DNA from 2 places in the Shewanella mytili genome. Region 1 is predicted to be linked to the other one. Evidence: riboswitches for the same ligand, from Rfam matches in the RefSeq annotation. Region 1 holds a riboswitch; the other holds the start of a gene.
The links. Region 1 has a riboswitch for lysine ahead of ACIDEJ_RS00770 (Na+/H+ antiporter NhaC family protein). Riboswitches for the same ligand answer to the same signal wherever they lie in the genome.

Region 1 (7,766 bases):
TGCAGCGAAGGAAGCCCTATGAAAGTATTAGTGCCCGTTAAAAGGGTGGTGGATGCCAACGTCAAAATTCGTGTCAACGCAGAGCACTCTGCCGTGGACACTGCCAATCTCAAGATGGCACTGAACCCGTTTTGTGAAATTGCCGTGGAAGAAGCGGTCAGATTGAAAGAAGCCGGTAAAGCCACTGAAATCGTTGTGGTAAGCATTGGTCCCAAAGTCGCCCAGGAGCAATTGCGCACGGCAATGGCGCTAGGTGCTGATCGCGCGATTCTGGTGGAAACCGATGATGCGTTGCCCCCACTTTCCATTGCAAAAATCCTGCAAGCGGTACAAGCACGAGAGCAGGCGCAGCTGATTTTGATGGGTAAGCAATCCATTGATGGCGATAACAATCAGACAGGACAGATGTTGGCGGCACTGACCGACATGCCCCAGGCCACTTTTGCTTCAGCCGTGGATATTGACGGAGAAAAACTGTTGGTCACACGGGAAGTGGACGGTGGTTTGCAGCAGCTGAGCATGTCACTGCCAGCGGTTGTCACTACGGATTTACGCCTGAATGAACCCCGCTATGCCTCATTGCCCAATATCATGAAGGCCAAACGCAAGCCACTTGAGACGCTCACGCTGGCAGAGCTGGAGGTAAGCCTGAAACCCCATCAGCAGATATTGTCGGTAACGCCGCCCGCGGAGCGTCAGGGCGGGGTAATGGTATCTTCTATCGAAGAGCTGGTGGATAAACTGAAAAATGAAGCAAAGGTGATCTGACATGGCCGTTTTAGTAATCGCAGAACATGATAATGTCAGCCTGAAGGCTGAAACCGCTAAGGTAGTGGCTGCTGCAGCGAGCATGAACGATAACATTGACGTGCTGGTGGCCGGCAGTGATTGCGCCGCTGTGGCGCAAGCCGCGCAGCAGTTGCACGGTGTCAAGCAGGTCCTGCTGGCCGACAATGCCGTATACCAGGGGCAACTGGCAGACAACCTGGCCAAGCTGGTGGTGAGTGTGGCCTCGGACTATAGCCACATTGTGGCCGCGGCATCTTCAGCGGGGAAAGACTTGTTACCCAGGGTTGCCGCCTTGCTGGATGTGGCCATGGTGTCTGAAATTGTCTCGGTGGTGGATGCGGATACCTTTGTACACCCCATTTATGCCGGTAATGCGCTGGAAACCGTGAAAACGCTGGATGACGTGAAAGTTGCCACTGTGCGCGCCAGTGCTTTTGACGGCGTGGCGAATGACGGCAACGGGGCAATTATTTCGCTGGATGCGGTAATCCCTTCCGCATGCACTGAAGTGTCTCATACGGTTGTGGCATCCGAGCGGCCGGAGCTGGGCAGTGCCCGCGTGGTTATCTCCGGTGGCCGGGCATTGGGTAGCGCCGAGAATTTTGCCTTGTTGGAAACACTGGCAGATAAGCTGGGCGGCGCCGTGGGCGCGTCGCGGGCAGCCGTGGATGCCGGTTATATCAGCAACGACCTGCAGGTGGGACAGACCGGAAAAATCGTGGCTCCGGAACTTTATATCGCCGTGGGCATATCCGGTGCCATCCAACATCTGGCAGGCATGAAAGATTCCAAAGTGATTGTTGCCATTAATAAAGATCCGCAAGCGCCCATTTTTCAGGTGGCAGATTATGGCCTGGAAGCGGATTTGTTTGAAGCATTACCGCAGTTGGCAGAGTTGATTTAATTCGGCAACTGCGTCAGGATAGGCAGCAACGGGCAGCACCCTTGCTGCCTTTTTTGTTTTCTGCCTCACGCCATATGGTGTTCTGAGAAGTAGAGGCGCACCTGATATGAGTAACGACAAGCAGGGTGATACCGTTTGATGTGTCGTGAAAGGATCCGGTGCCGAAGTAGCTGAAACCATCAATTTCGCTGCTGGGGCTGTTCCCGAATAGGGGCAGCACTGCCATGGTAGGCTAGCAATAGCCAGGTTAACTGCCGTGGAGCGCTACTGAAAGACGTCGGTCTGTCATGATCGGCTGGCATCACGGGACGTTGTGTCTCTTGTATGCCGTTTTATGCCTCCCGCCGGTCACATTAGAATATATTAAAAATGACAGTACTTAGTTATGCCGATTCGGCACTTTCATTATTGCCACCCGTAGTGGCTATCCTGCTCGCCATTGTTACCCGCAAGGTGTTGTTGTCCCTTGGGGTGGGCATTCTTATGGGTACCCTGTTACTGAATCAGTGGTCTGTCACGGATTCGGCATGGTATCTGGGCAGCCGTATTACCGCACTTGTGTGGGACGATGGCGCGCCCAATGCCTGGAACCTGTATATCCTGGGCTTTTTGATGCTACTGGGGATGATCACCGCATTAATCACCGTCAGCGGCTCCGCCCGTGCTTTTGCTGATTGGGCCAGACAGCATATCCGCAACCGGCGGGATGCAAAATTGCTTACCATGTTCCTGGGATGTGTGGTCTTTATCGATGACTATTTCAACAGCCTGGTGGTGGGCAGCATTGCCCGGCCGCTAACCGACCGTTATTACATTTCCCGCGCAAAACTGGCCTATTTGCTGGACTCCACCGCCGCTCCGGTGTGCGTGATCTCGCCCATTTCCAGTTGGGGGGCCTATATCATCGCCCTGATTGGCGGGATCCTTACCAGTCACGGGATGAGTGATGGCGGTCATCTCAATGCGTTCATGCAGATGATCCCGATGAACTTCTATGCCATTTTTGCCCTGCTGTTGCTGCTGTGCGTGGCATTTATGGAACTGGACATCGGGGCCATGCGGCGCCATGAGCTCAGTGCCCGTAAAGGCCATCTTTATGATGATGCCAAGGGGTTGCCGCCTGGTGCCAACGGGGATTTGCCGGAAGCGGAAAGCGGGCAGGTGCGAGGCCTGTTTTTACCGATTACCAGTTTGGTGATTGCCACTTTTTATTTCATGGTCGACAGTGGCGCTAAGGCACTGGCCCAGGAGCAACTGCCGTTTAGCCTGATTGGTGCCTTTGAAAAAACCGATGTGGGTTCGTCATTGTTTTTCGGTGCGCTGGTAGGACTAGGGGTGACACTGCTGTTGGCCTTTACCCAAAAAATTGCCCCAGAGATGATCCTCAAGGCGCTTACCGCCGGGGCCCGCTCCATGTTACCGGCCATCTACATCTTGATGTTTGCCTGGACCATCGCCGGCATTATCGGCGCACTGGAAACCGGCAAGTTCATGGCCAGTTTGGCAACCGGTAACATTCCGTTTGCGTTGTTGCCGGCGGTGCTGTTCATTTTGGCGGGGTTAACGGCATTTTCCACCGGCACCAGTTGGGGCACTTTCGGCATCATGCTGCCCATTGCTGCCGACATGGCCATGGGCAGTCATCAGGGCATGATGTTGCCCATGCTGGCGTCCGTGTTGGCGGGGGCGGTATTTGGCGATCATTGCTCGCCGATTTCAGATACCACCATCCTGTCGTCCACCGGTGCCAGCTGCCATCATATTGACCATGTGTTGACCCAGTTGCCTTATGCGGTGCTGGTGGCGCTTATCTCTTTGGGCGGTTACGTGGTGCTGGGCTTTACCGAATCCGTGTGGTTGGGATTGCTGGCCAGTACCTTGTTGTTCCTTTGCGGCTTGTTGTGGTTGAAATGGCAACAGGCCCGTTATCGGGCGGCGTGAGACACACTATAAACAAAAGCGTTGACATTCAACGCTTTTTTATTGCCTATACTGTATTGGCCATCTGTTTTCGGAGCTAATATCACAGTGAATATCCCGGAAAAATATCGTATAGAAGTGCGGGAACGTTTCCTGAAAGATTTGCGTTGGCGCATGATGTCCGGCTCGGTGGTCTATCTGTTTTGCTGGGTGTTTTTTCTGATCCCTTTCAATGGCTTGTTAGCCATGCCCATTGAACAGGGCAAAATGTGGCAAGGGGCGTTGCTGTTATGGGTGGCCGCGGGTGCCCGGGCGCTGGGAATTTGGCATTTTATGGCGCAGGCACTCAAGACACAATCATTGTCGGTGGTGGCGCCTATTGACTGGCGTATTGCGCTCGGGTTGGCGTTGAATGCCTTGAGCTGGTCATTTTTGATGGCGATGATTTTGCACGTGGAAGAATTTGCGGTATTGCGAGAACCCGCCTTAATGATTTGCGGCATTCTTTACGCCTTTATCAGCATTTCCCTCTCGATTGATTTACAGCAGCTACGACTGTTTTTAATGACTTTTACCCTGCCCATCGGCCTGGCAATTGTGACTCAGTGGCGGCCTCATGACATATTGGCGGGCGGATTGCTGGTGATATCACTCTATCCGGTTTATCGCTTTTGTCGTTTGCATCATCGGGAATACTGGCGGCAGTTATTGACCCGCTTCCAGCTGAAAGACTCCGCCGAACGTCTGGATCTGATGAGCCGCACCGATGTGTTAACCGGATTGTTTAATCGTCGCCATTTCAATCTTCAGCTGCAGCGGTTACGTTTACAGGGCCCTTTGGGGATCTTATTGCTGGATTTGGATCACTTTAAACAAATCAATGATAAACAGGGACATCCAGCGGGTGATTTGTGTCTGACCCGCATAGGGCAATTGCTGCAAAGCTGTTTGCCTTCATGGGCATTTGCTGCCCGTTATGGTGGCGAAGAGTTTGCCATTTTGTTGCCAGAGGCCGATGTTGAACAAACTCTGGCAATCGCCCAGCGCATACGGGGGGAGGTAGAAGAATTACGTCTGGTGTATCAGAACCAGTCCTTTGGAGTGACGGTCAGTATCGGGGCAAGCTGGTGTCTTGCCGGTGAATTATCGGCAGCTGAAATATTGCAACAGGTGGATGGTGCATTGTATGTGGCCAAAGCGCAAGGGCGTAACTGCATCCGTTTGGTGACAAAAGACAACCAGCGCGACGCAGCCAGTGAACACGGGTGTTCGCAGCCAGGTGACCTCCATCCTGATACCAATAAAAAGGCCTCTTTGCCATTGGGCTAAGAGGCCTGACTGTTGGTTCGTTACATGGACAAGGCTGGTGCCTTTTGCCATGTCATCCCATTTTTACAGCAAACCGCGGCGTTTCAGCAGCGCATCCGTGGTGGGTTCTTTTCCGCGGAAATTACGGTAGGCCTCCATGGGGGGCACGCTGTTGCCCACTTCGCGGATGGCCTTGCGAAACTTCATGCCAATATCCCGCTCCAGCCCGCCTTGGGTTTGCACATAGGCAAAGGCATCGGCCGCCAAGATTTCACTCCACATGTAGGCGTAGTAGCTGGCGCTATAGCCGCCGGGAAAAGCATGGGCAAAATAGCTGGAACGGTAACGTGGTGCCACTGCCGCCAAATTCACGCCATGCTTTGCCAGCGCGCTGGCCTCAAATTGCGCCACATTTTGTAACGGGGCATCGGCGCTCAAGCTGTGCCATTCCAAATCCAGCAGGGCGGCAGACATGTATTCCAAGGTATCAAACCCCATGTTGAAACTGCGTGAGCGCAGTAACTTGTCGAGCATGTCTGCCGGCAGTGGCTCACCGGTTTTATAGTGCTTGGCATAGTTTGCCAGCACTTTGGGATGGGCTGCCCAGTCTTCTTCGAAAGTGGAGGGAAATTCAACAAAATCCCGGGATACGGCAGTGCCTGACAGGCTGGGGTAGGTGACTTTGGAGAACATGCCATGGGTGCCGTGTCCCAGCTCGTGGAACATGGTGGTGACCTGATCATAGCTGACAAACGTGGGTTCACCGTCCGGAGCTTTTTGGATGTTCATCACATTGACCACCACGGGCTTTTGCTCGAGCAGGCCACTTTGGCGCACGAATGAGTTCATCCAGGCTCCGCCGCGTTTGCCTTCACGGGCAAAATAGTCACCGTAAAAAATGGCCAGGCTGCTGCCATCGGCATCAAATACTTCCCAGGCCTTGACGTCCGGGTGATATACCGGCAGATCCGGGCGCGGCTTAAAGGTGACACCATAGAGCTGGTTCAGGGTATAAAAGACACCGTCTTGCAGCACCCGGTTGAATTCGAAATAGGGCTTGAGGCTGCTCTCATCCAGATTGTACTGTTGCTGGCGGACTTTTTCGGCGTAGTAAGCCCAGTCCCAGGGTTGCAGTTTGAAGTCAGCGCCGGTTTTGCGGATCATGGCCTGGATGGCATCGGCTTCTTTTTTGGTATTGGCCACCACGGCTGGCACCATGGAGCTGAACATTTCAAAAACGGCTTCTGGCGTTTTGGCCATTTGTGGTGCCAAACGGTAGCTGGCCCAGTTATCAAACCCCAGCAGTTTGGCTTTTTCTGCCCGCAACTGAGCCAGGCGGGCCACCAATGAGACGGTTTCATCATCGCCACTCAAGCCGCGGTTGGCCGAAGCCTGCCAAATTTTCTGGCGCAGTTCCCGGTTATGCAGTTGGGCCAGCACTGGCTGACGGGTGGTATTGGTGATGCTGATTAAGAATTTACCGGCATGACCGGCAGCGGTGGCCGCATTGGCGGCCGTGCGAATGGCCGACTCGGAAAGGCCGCTGAGCTGGGCAATATCATCCACCATGACAGCGCTGGATTTGCTCAGGCGCATCAGCCGCTGCTGGAATTCATTGGTGAGTTTGGATTGTTCTTCATTCAGCAGCCGGATTTGGGCTTTTTGGGCATCGTTGAGCTTGGCACCTGCCAATACAAAGCGCTGGTGATACACTTCAATCAGTCGGATTTGCTCTGGGTTGAGCCCTAACTGCTGGCGTTGCTGATACAGTTTGTCGATACGGGCAAACAACTTGGCATTGAGATTGATGTTGTCGGTATGCGCCGCCATTTTGGGTGCCATCTCACTTTGAATGCGGCGGATGTCCCCGTTGCTGTTAGCACTGCTGAGGTTATAAAACACGGATGAGGCGCGGCTAAGCAGAGCGCCTGATTTTTCCAGTGCCACAATGGTGTTGTCAAACGTTGGCGCCGCCCATTGGCTGGCAATGGCCTGGATCTCTTTGTCGTGGGCCTTGATGCCCGCTTCCAGTGCCGGCTGGAAGTGTTCTGTGCGGATAATGCTGAAATCCGGTGCCTGATACTGTAACCGACTTACGTGAAACAGCGGGTTTTGCTGTGTGGCCTGTGCGGTGGTGTCTGTTACTGACAGGTTATCGGTGCCGGTACAACCTGTCAGTAACAGAGCTTGCCCTAGTGCTATGGCTAAAAAAGTCTTTCTCATATTGTTATTCTTCCGTAGTCGTTTGCAGGTAAACGCCGCACGCTAACAATCGCCACTTAATCGAAACTGAAAAAGGGCGTTGCGCCGAGGCATAAAAACGGATCAAATTGTAACAAGTTGATTGCATTTAAGCTGCAATGGCAACGTCATAGAGTGATGCATGACCGCTGATTTTTGCCGGTAAATGCAGTAATATGCCGCCATTCATATTCAGGGAGCGGCAGTTTTGGCTCAGCTTTACTTTTACTATTCGGCAATGAACGCCGGAAAATCCACCTCGTTACTCCAGTCTTCCTATAACTATCGTGAACGGGGCATGAATACCCTGGTCATGACACCTGCGATAGATGACAGATTCGGCACCGGTAAAGTGGCTTCCCGCATAGGGCTGGAAAGTGAAGCGCTGATTTTTCATGAACAGGACAACCTGACAACCATTATTGATGCCGAGCGCCAGCGGCACCCCCTTCATTGCGTATTGGTGGATGAATCCCAGTTCCTCAGTAAGGAACAGGTGAAGCAGCTGGCGTTTGTGGTGGATAAGTGGGACATCCCGGTGCTGTGCTACGGTTTGCGCACGGATTTTCAAGGGGAGCTGTTTTGTGGCAGTCAGTACCTGTTG
Region 2 (7,766 bases), on a different contig from region 1:
TTTGCCAAACGATGGCCATTGCATTACTTTGGATGCGGCTCGCCATGCTGATGGTCAGTGACGGTCAATGTCCAATGGAGGCCGTTTTACAGCAACCAGGATTAACGACCGGTTTCATAAAGGATGACATCATGCTTTTCCCCTATCCAGAGCAGTACCGCTTAGCCCTTCCGCCCATTACCACTGCCGTAATGGTGGGTTGGTCGCTGTTGGGCCGCGCTCTTTTTGGTGACGGCAATACGTTCATACTGGGAGTGTTGCTGGCACTGTTTCCGCTGGTCATTGGCCTGCATCTGTATCTTATCTGGGATGCCGGTGGTTTAAAGCGCCTGGATCAGGCCTTTTACGGGTTCATCCACAGCATATTGGCCTTTGTCGTGTGGACCTTCTGCATCATGCATCTGGCCGGTAACAGTTTTGCCTGAGGCCGCAGGTTTTTCTCCCTTACTTGCATCCCGTTATTGGCACGGGTACAGTTGCGCTCCGTTTGCCTGAGACCATTCCCATGAGCGATTTCATTTACCAACCACCACGCCTGCCCTGGCTGGATATCCTGTATCAGGATCGGGATATCATCGTCATCAACAAACCCTCCGGATTGCTCTCGGTGCCCGGCCGTGCCGCGGAACATCATGACAGCGCGTTCAGCCGGGTATTGCAACTGCACCCCCAGGCTCAAGTGGTGCACCGACTGGACATGGCCACCTCTGGCTTGCTGGTGCTGGCCTTGAGGCGTAACGCAGAGCGGGAGCTGAAACGCCAGTTTCAGGACAGGGAAACCCACAAGGTTTATTTGGCCCGGGTAGCGGGCCGCCTTGAGGGTGAAGGCACCGTGGATTTACCGCTTATTTGCGACTGGCCCAACCGCCCGCGGCAAAAAGTGGACTTTGACATCGGCAAACCCTCCGTCACCCACTATCAGGCAATTTCCTACGGACACCGGTCCACCTTGGTCAAGCTGACACCGGTCACCGGCCGATCCCATCAACTGCGGGTTCACATGATGTCACTGGGACATGCCATATTAGGCGACGGCTTTTATGCCGACCCCGAAGTCAAAGCCCTTGCCCCCCGCTTGCTGCTACACGCAGCCGAACTCAGTTTCACCCATCCCTACTCAGGTGAGCCCATGAGCTTTACCACCAAAGTCCCCTTTACAGAAGCGCAAGGCGACCAATAATGCCGGTATCATTTCCTTACAGTGCATTTGCCACAAAATTGTGCTGTTGACTGGTAAAGTGATAATAAAAAACGTAAATTTATGGCTGATAAAAAAAACTAAAGGCAAGTGATTGTGGATACATCATTTCAAAGAGATCAACTGGACAACCAGATACTCGAAGCGTTGATGGTGGACGCACGGACGCCATTCGCGGAACTGGCCAAACGCTTTAATGTAAGTGCCGGCACCATCCATGTCCGGGTGGAAAAGATGAAACAGGCCGGCATCATTACGGGTGCCCAAATTACCGTCAACCCAAAAGCGCTGGGCTATGACGTGTGCTGCTTTATCGGCATCAACCTGAAAAGTGCCGGCGATTATCCAGCAGCCATCTCCAAGCTCAACGAGCTGGAAGAAGTGGTGGAAGCCTACTACACCACAGGCAACTACAGCGTTTTTGTCAAAGTGATGTGTCAATCAATCGATGCACTGCAGCATGTGCTGATCAACCGCATTCAGTCCATTGACGAAATCCAGTCCACAGAAACCTTGATAAGCTTGCAAAACCCCATCGTTCGCGCCGTAAAACCCTAGGGCTGCGCATCTCAGCAACAGGCCCATTGCCGCCTGTTGCTGTCAGTTGCCCTTTGCGCAACCGGCTATGGCGCCTCGAACAATGCCCGGTGCAAGGTGGCCACCACATCGGCCGCTTCGGCTTCATGCACCAAGATGCAAAGATTGTGGGAACTGGCCCCTTGGCAAATCAAGCGCACATTATGGGGTGCCAACACACTGAACACCCGCTGGCAAATCCCCGGCGTGGAGGCAATCTGATTACCGATAACCGCCACCAGTGCCAGATTGTCTTCAACCCGAACTCGGCAATGCTGGGACAATTCCTGCAATAACGCCTCGGTTAACAGGCATTGACCACTGGATTGTGAACCGGTTTTATCTAGGGTTAACGCCACATTCACCTCCGAGGTGGTGATGAGATCCACCGATATTTTATGGCGTGCCAGGGTGGCAAAGGTTTCTGCCAAAAAACCCGGCGAATGCAGCATCTGCAAACTGTGCAGGTTCATCAAGGTCTGATCCCGCCGTAAGGCAACCGCCCGATACACCGGAGGGTTGTTCACTTGATGGCGGATCCAGGTGCCGCCTTTTTCCGACGCCTTGCTGGATCCCACAAACACTTGGATTTGCTGGCGCACGGCCGGCAAAATGGTGGCCGGATGCAATATCTTGGCACCAAAGGTCGCCATTTCGGCAGCTTCATTAAAACTGATTTCCGCAATGGGTCTGGCATTGGGGGCCAAACGGGGATCGGTGGTGTAAATACCCGCCACATCGGTCCAAATCTGCAGTGCCTCCGCTTCAAGGGCTTCTGCCAGCAAGGCGGCAGAATAATCGCTGCCACCACGTCCCAAGGTGGTGGTATGCCCATCGGCGTCAGCCCCGATGAAGCCTTGCGTCACCAATAATCGTGAAGCCAACCCGGGCAGCAACAGCTTTTGGCTAAACTCGCGGATCTGGCCGATTTGTGGCTCGGCTTTGCCAAAATGGCTATCCGTACGCAGCACCTGGCGCACGTCAAACGCTTCAGCAACCGCGCCTTTGGCCCGAAAAACCGCAGCAAACAAAATCGAGGCGCAGCGTTCTCCCAAAGACAGCAGTTCATCGGTCAGGGCCTTGTCGGCTTCATGCTGCAATTGCTGGCTCACCACATCAATGCGCGTTAACAGACTGTCAATGGCGGCTGCCACTTCATCGTTGTGGGGTAATCTGTCGACAATGGCATACTGAATGGCTGCAATCTGCTTGAGCAGGGCCAAACGCTGGGATTCAGGCAGCCCTGTTTGTGCCAGCGCCACGAGTAAATTGGTCACGCCACTGGACGCGCTGGTCACTACCAGTCGGGTAGAGGGATTGGCTAATACGATATCGGCGCAGCGCGCCATGGCCTCATAATCGGCAACGGATGTGCCACCAAATTTAGCAACAATTAAGGACATTACCTGACCTCCCGCATAACAGGAAACCACAGGTAAACTTGCATTGAATTCATGATCAGCTCCGAACAAATGTCGTTCGAAGAGCCTGGCGTTGATACAAAGGCACCCAAGGAAAGGGAACAATCATCCTCACCAGAAGCTCTCCACCAAAATACGGTGACAGTCATCAGGATTCAGCCTGAATAACCGATGACAGGATTGACCAAGCCTCCTCTCACCTCGGCGTTAATCTCCCTCATGAACCGTCACTGGAGATTGGCCTCCTCAAGTTCACTACCTAGTTAACGCTCCTCTTCTGTGCCGTCCGATGGATGACTCCACGGATGACGGTTGCCGACATTAGCAACAATATTGAGATTAAGTCAACGATATTTTAACCCGGGATGAAAAATCAGTCAGCACTACCACTGCCGGGCTACACGCCGTCAGGCAATTCAGGCACAATTCTCACCCGCTGACAAAACCGCCCCATTTCCCCCACATGCCGGCCTTTCAGACAGGGGATCAAATACACCACCCCACAATTGACATAATAAAAGGCGTTTTGCTGATATTTGGTTGCCAATTGCAATGCCTGGGGCCGGGAAGTAAATAACGCCCAGCTTTTTTCCATATGGCTGAGATCGGGCGCCGCCCCGACAATCATCCTGTAAGGCACCTGCAATTGAGCAATATCCTGTTGCAATGCCCGGTCCCGCAGCCGGTTCTGGCTTGGCGTTAACACTTCTCCCAGCGGGTTATGCGCCGTAATAATGGCAAAAGAAACCCCATCAGAAATGGGTTGGCTCAATAGAAAGCAGGTATCGAGGTAGTATTGCCACAACAAGTCAAATCCATCATCCATTAAACAGGAGCCTCTTGACGTGATTGATTAACACCTTGAACAAAGCCTAGCAAAACATACAATCTCTACCAAAACATGACGCTACCCCATTAACACTGCCGTAATTTCAGCCGTAACATGCCCCGATATAAAATCACCTGCGCTTTTTTAACATTTCATTTGTTAACAAATGCACAATAAGAGTACAATATTCAGGTATTTTCATTTCGGTCATAGTGTGCTGTTGATACTGCCTTATTATTCTCCAAAGTTGCAGCATCCAGATCCCAAGCACCCTAAGTGATCTTCTTGGATCTTGAAAAAATAAGCTGGATATCCATAGAAATCAGGAACTAAATCCATATTGGGATATCTCAGCTAATACAATTTGCACATGGGTAACCACCATTGCAAACTTAAACTAATCATGCAGTGCCGACGATGTAACGCGGTTTTACCCCGCACACAGGCATGACGCCTTCGGGAACCATAGAAAACAACCGGATATGAGCTCCGCTCATGGTTAGGACAATCTGATTTATTAGGTACATGATATGCAAAACCCGCACATTCTTATCGTTGAAGATGAAGCCGTTACCCGTAACACGCTGAGAAGTATTTTTGAAGCTGAAGGATATGTTGTTACAGAGGCCAATGATGGCGCCGAGATGCATCAAGCACTCCAGGAAAACAATATCAATCTGGTAGTTATGGATATCAACCTGCCAGGTAAAAACGGCCTGTTACTGGCTCGGGAATTGCGCGAAATCAACAATATCGGTCTTATCTTCTTGACCGGGCGCGATAATGAAGTGGATAAAATCCTCGGTTTGGAAATTGGCGCTGATGACTATATCACCAAGCCGTTCAATCCCCGGGAGCTGACCATTCGTGCCCGCAACCTGCTGACCCGGGTAACCACCAGTGGTAACGAGCCAGAAGACAAAGCCGCAGTGGAAAGCTATAAATTCAATGGCTGGAGCCTGGATATTAACAGCCGTTCGCTGGTAAGCCCGGAAAATGAATACTACAAACTGCCCCGCAGCGAGTTCCGTGCCATGCTGCATTTTGTGGAAAATCCCGGGAAAATTCTCACCCGTGCAGAGCTGTTAATGAAGATGACCGGCCGTGAGCTGAAACCTCATGATCGCACAGTGGATGTCACCATCCGCCGTATTCGCAAGCATTTTGAAAGTCACCAGAACACCCCTGAAATCATTGCCACCATTCATGGTGAGGGCTACCGTTTCTGCGGTCATCTGGAAGCTTAAGCACTATCATGCGCCTGTTTGGCCCAAGGCCACAGGCGCATGCATCTCAAGCAATATTGCCCAAGCGAGCGCTATTTTTCTGCAGTTCGCTTCTGATACGTCACAAAATGATACGCCAGCCCGTCAGCGCTGCGGTTGCTGTCTTCCGCGATTTTAAGCCAGCTGCCATCATCCCACTGGGGGAACCAGGTATCTCCCGCCACATCCAGCTCAATATGGGTTAAGTACAGCTTGTCTGCCAACGGCAATGCTTCTTGGTATAACTGCCCACCACCGATAATCATCAGTTCATCACATGTGTCGGCTTTGGCAACAGCATCGCTTAACGAGCTTGCCATGGTCACGCCGGCAAACTGCAACTGCGCTTCACGGGTGATCACGATATTTTGCCTGCCGGGTAACGGCCGCCCTATGGATTGGAATGTGCGCCGCCCCATCACTACCGGTTTGCCCATGGTCACTTGTTTGAAATGACGTAAATCCTCCGGCAAATGCCAGGGCATATTATTATCTTTGCCAATGACCCGATTATTTGCCATCGCGGCAATCAACGCGATTTGCATGACCTTCTCCGTAGCCGTCTGTAAGACAGATTAAATGATTGGGCGGGTACGATAATACACCAATGATGGCATTGCCAATCCCACGGACAGCGCCCCCAAAATAAAGACGGTTTTCACGCCGTTCAGCGCCACTTGGGCCAATACCTCAGGCTGAACTTCAGAATGGGCCGCCAACTCCACCAGTGCAATCACCGTATTGTAAGCATAGGAGCCCGGGATCATCGGAATGATGGCCGCAACCCCGTATAACAAAGGCGGTGCCAAATGGCGCTTGGCAAACACAATGGTCATCACCCCAATCAAGGCTGCCGCCATAAAGGTGGCCCACTCAATCGGTACTGACAGAAACTGCATCAGGATGGTACGAAAACAGTGACCTACCGCCCCGGCAAGTGCGCAATAGGGCAAAAAGCGCCGCGGCACATTAAACAGCATGGCAAAGCCAATTGCGGGGAAGGATGCAAAAAAGGCATCATCAATCAATTGCAACAATAGCGCCATCATTCCAGCAACCCCCCTATCTGCATGGCAATGGTAATGCCAATCACCGAGGCCACCGTCATCAACGTCGCCTGTCCCCAACGGGCAATGCCCACATTCATGTGGCCTTTGACCATATCGGAAATGGCATTAATCATGGGGAAGCCCGGCACCAGCATTAACACAGCAGCAGCTACTGCAAGCCTGGGGGTGGCGGTTAGCGGGTACATGAAGCCCACCTGCGCCAAAATGCTGGTGATAAATGCCGTCACTGCAAAATTCACCAACACGTTAAAATGTTTGGCCGCCATGGCCAGGCGCACGTACATGCCGATGGCAGAGGCAAAAAAGGTGATTAAACAGGCGGCTGCATCACCACCTGACAAGTGGCAAAAGCTGCCGCACGAGAGCGCAACAAAAGGAATGAGTACCCATTTGGGATAACTGCGGGGGCGGATATGCGCCAGGCGTTTGCGCACGTCATTAGGGCCATATAAGCCTTTTTCCGTTAACAAGCAGATGCGCTGCAACTCACAGACAACCGCCATATTAATGCCGTGCTGCCGAATGCGCCGAGTGGTGGTAACACAACGCCCATGTACCAGGCTGGTCAGTACCAGGGCGTTGGAGGAAATGGACAACTCCACACTGGCAAGCCCCAGTGCCTGTCCGAGGCGCTGACTCAACTCTTCCACCAAGTCGGATTCAGCGCCATAAGCCAACAATAGTTGAGCGGCCCGGACTACCTGCCGGGTGATATCGTTTTGGGTATCAGCGTACACAGGGATTCAGGCTCTCTCATATCAGCGATTAACGTTGGTATATAACCTCGACGTCGTAATCATCGTCATCAAAATCGTCGTCAAAGTCATCATCATAATCTTCATTGAGATCGTCAGCATCCTGTTGATGCTCACTCCCCCATTTGAAGTTTACCTCATCCTCTGAGTCCTCATCTGCCGCTTCCGGTGGCAACTGACTGATAAAGTCATACAGCTTCTCGGTCAGTTTGGCAGTGCCTTCGCGTGTATAGGCAGACATAGTATATACCTCACCTTCCCAGCCTATGTCTGCGACCACTTTGGCAACTTTTTCCTGAAGTTCCTCTTCCAGTAACAAATCCGCCTTGTTGAACACCAACCAACGGGGTTTGCCGGCCAGTTTGGGAGAGTATTTTTCCAGCTCTGCCACAATGGCCTTGGCAGACTCTGCAGGGTCAGAACCATCCACCGGCTCAATGTCCACAATATGCAGTAACACCCGGCAACGTTCCAGATGCTTCAGGAAGCGGATCCCCAACCCGGCACCATCTGCCGCGCCTTCAATCAGCCCGGGAATATCGGCAACCACAAAGCTTTGACCCGGCCGAGGGTTTACCACCCCAAGATTGGGGATCAATGTGGTAAACGGATAGTCGGCCACTTTTGGAGTCGCTCTGGAAACCGCACGAAT

Region 2: another riboswitch for lysine. It lies ahead of lysC (lysine-sensitive aspartokinase 3); the one in region 1 lies ahead of ACIDEJ_RS00770 (Na+/H+ antiporter NhaC family protein).

Annotation. Positions count from the first base shown of each region.
Region 1 covers NZ_JBKOUD010000001.1:178,906-186,671, forward strand. The annotation lists gene ACIDEJ_RS00760 (electron transfer flavoprotein subunit beta/FixA family protein) at 19-768, shown strand; gene ACIDEJ_RS00765 (electron transfer flavoprotein subunit alpha/FixB family protein) at 770-1,693, shown strand; lysine riboswitch at 1,776-1,968, shown strand; gene ACIDEJ_RS00770 (Na+/H+ antiporter NhaC family protein) at 2,063-3,634, shown strand; gene ACIDEJ_RS00775 (GGDEF domain-containing protein) at 3,722-4,942, shown strand; gene ACIDEJ_RS00780 (M3 family metallopeptidase) at 5,006-7,144, opposite strand; gene ACIDEJ_RS00785 (thymidine kinase) at 7,371-7,766, shown strand, end outside.
Region 2 covers NZ_JBKOUD010000002.1:190,021-197,786, reverse strand. The annotation lists gene ACIDEJ_RS03650 (hypothetical protein) at 132-425, shown strand; gene rluA (bifunctional tRNA pseudouridine(32) synthase/23S rRNA pseudouridine(746) synthase RluA) at 506-1,180, shown strand; gene asnC (transcriptional regulator AsnC) at 1,295-1,756, shown strand; gene lysC (lysine-sensitive aspartokinase 3) at 1,822-3,177, opposite strand; lysine riboswitch at 3,306-3,480, opposite strand; gene ACIDEJ_RS03630 (DUF3293 domain-containing protein) at 3,593-4,021, opposite strand; gene arcA (two-component system response regulator ArcA) at 4,555-5,271, shown strand; gene folA (type 3 dihydrofolate reductase) at 5,343-5,834, opposite strand; gene ACIDEJ_RS03615 (threonine/serine exporter family protein) at 5,865-6,338, opposite strand; gene ACIDEJ_RS03610 (threonine/serine exporter family protein) at 6,335-7,096, opposite strand; gene cgtA (Obg family GTPase CgtA) at 7,125-7,766, opposite strand, start outside.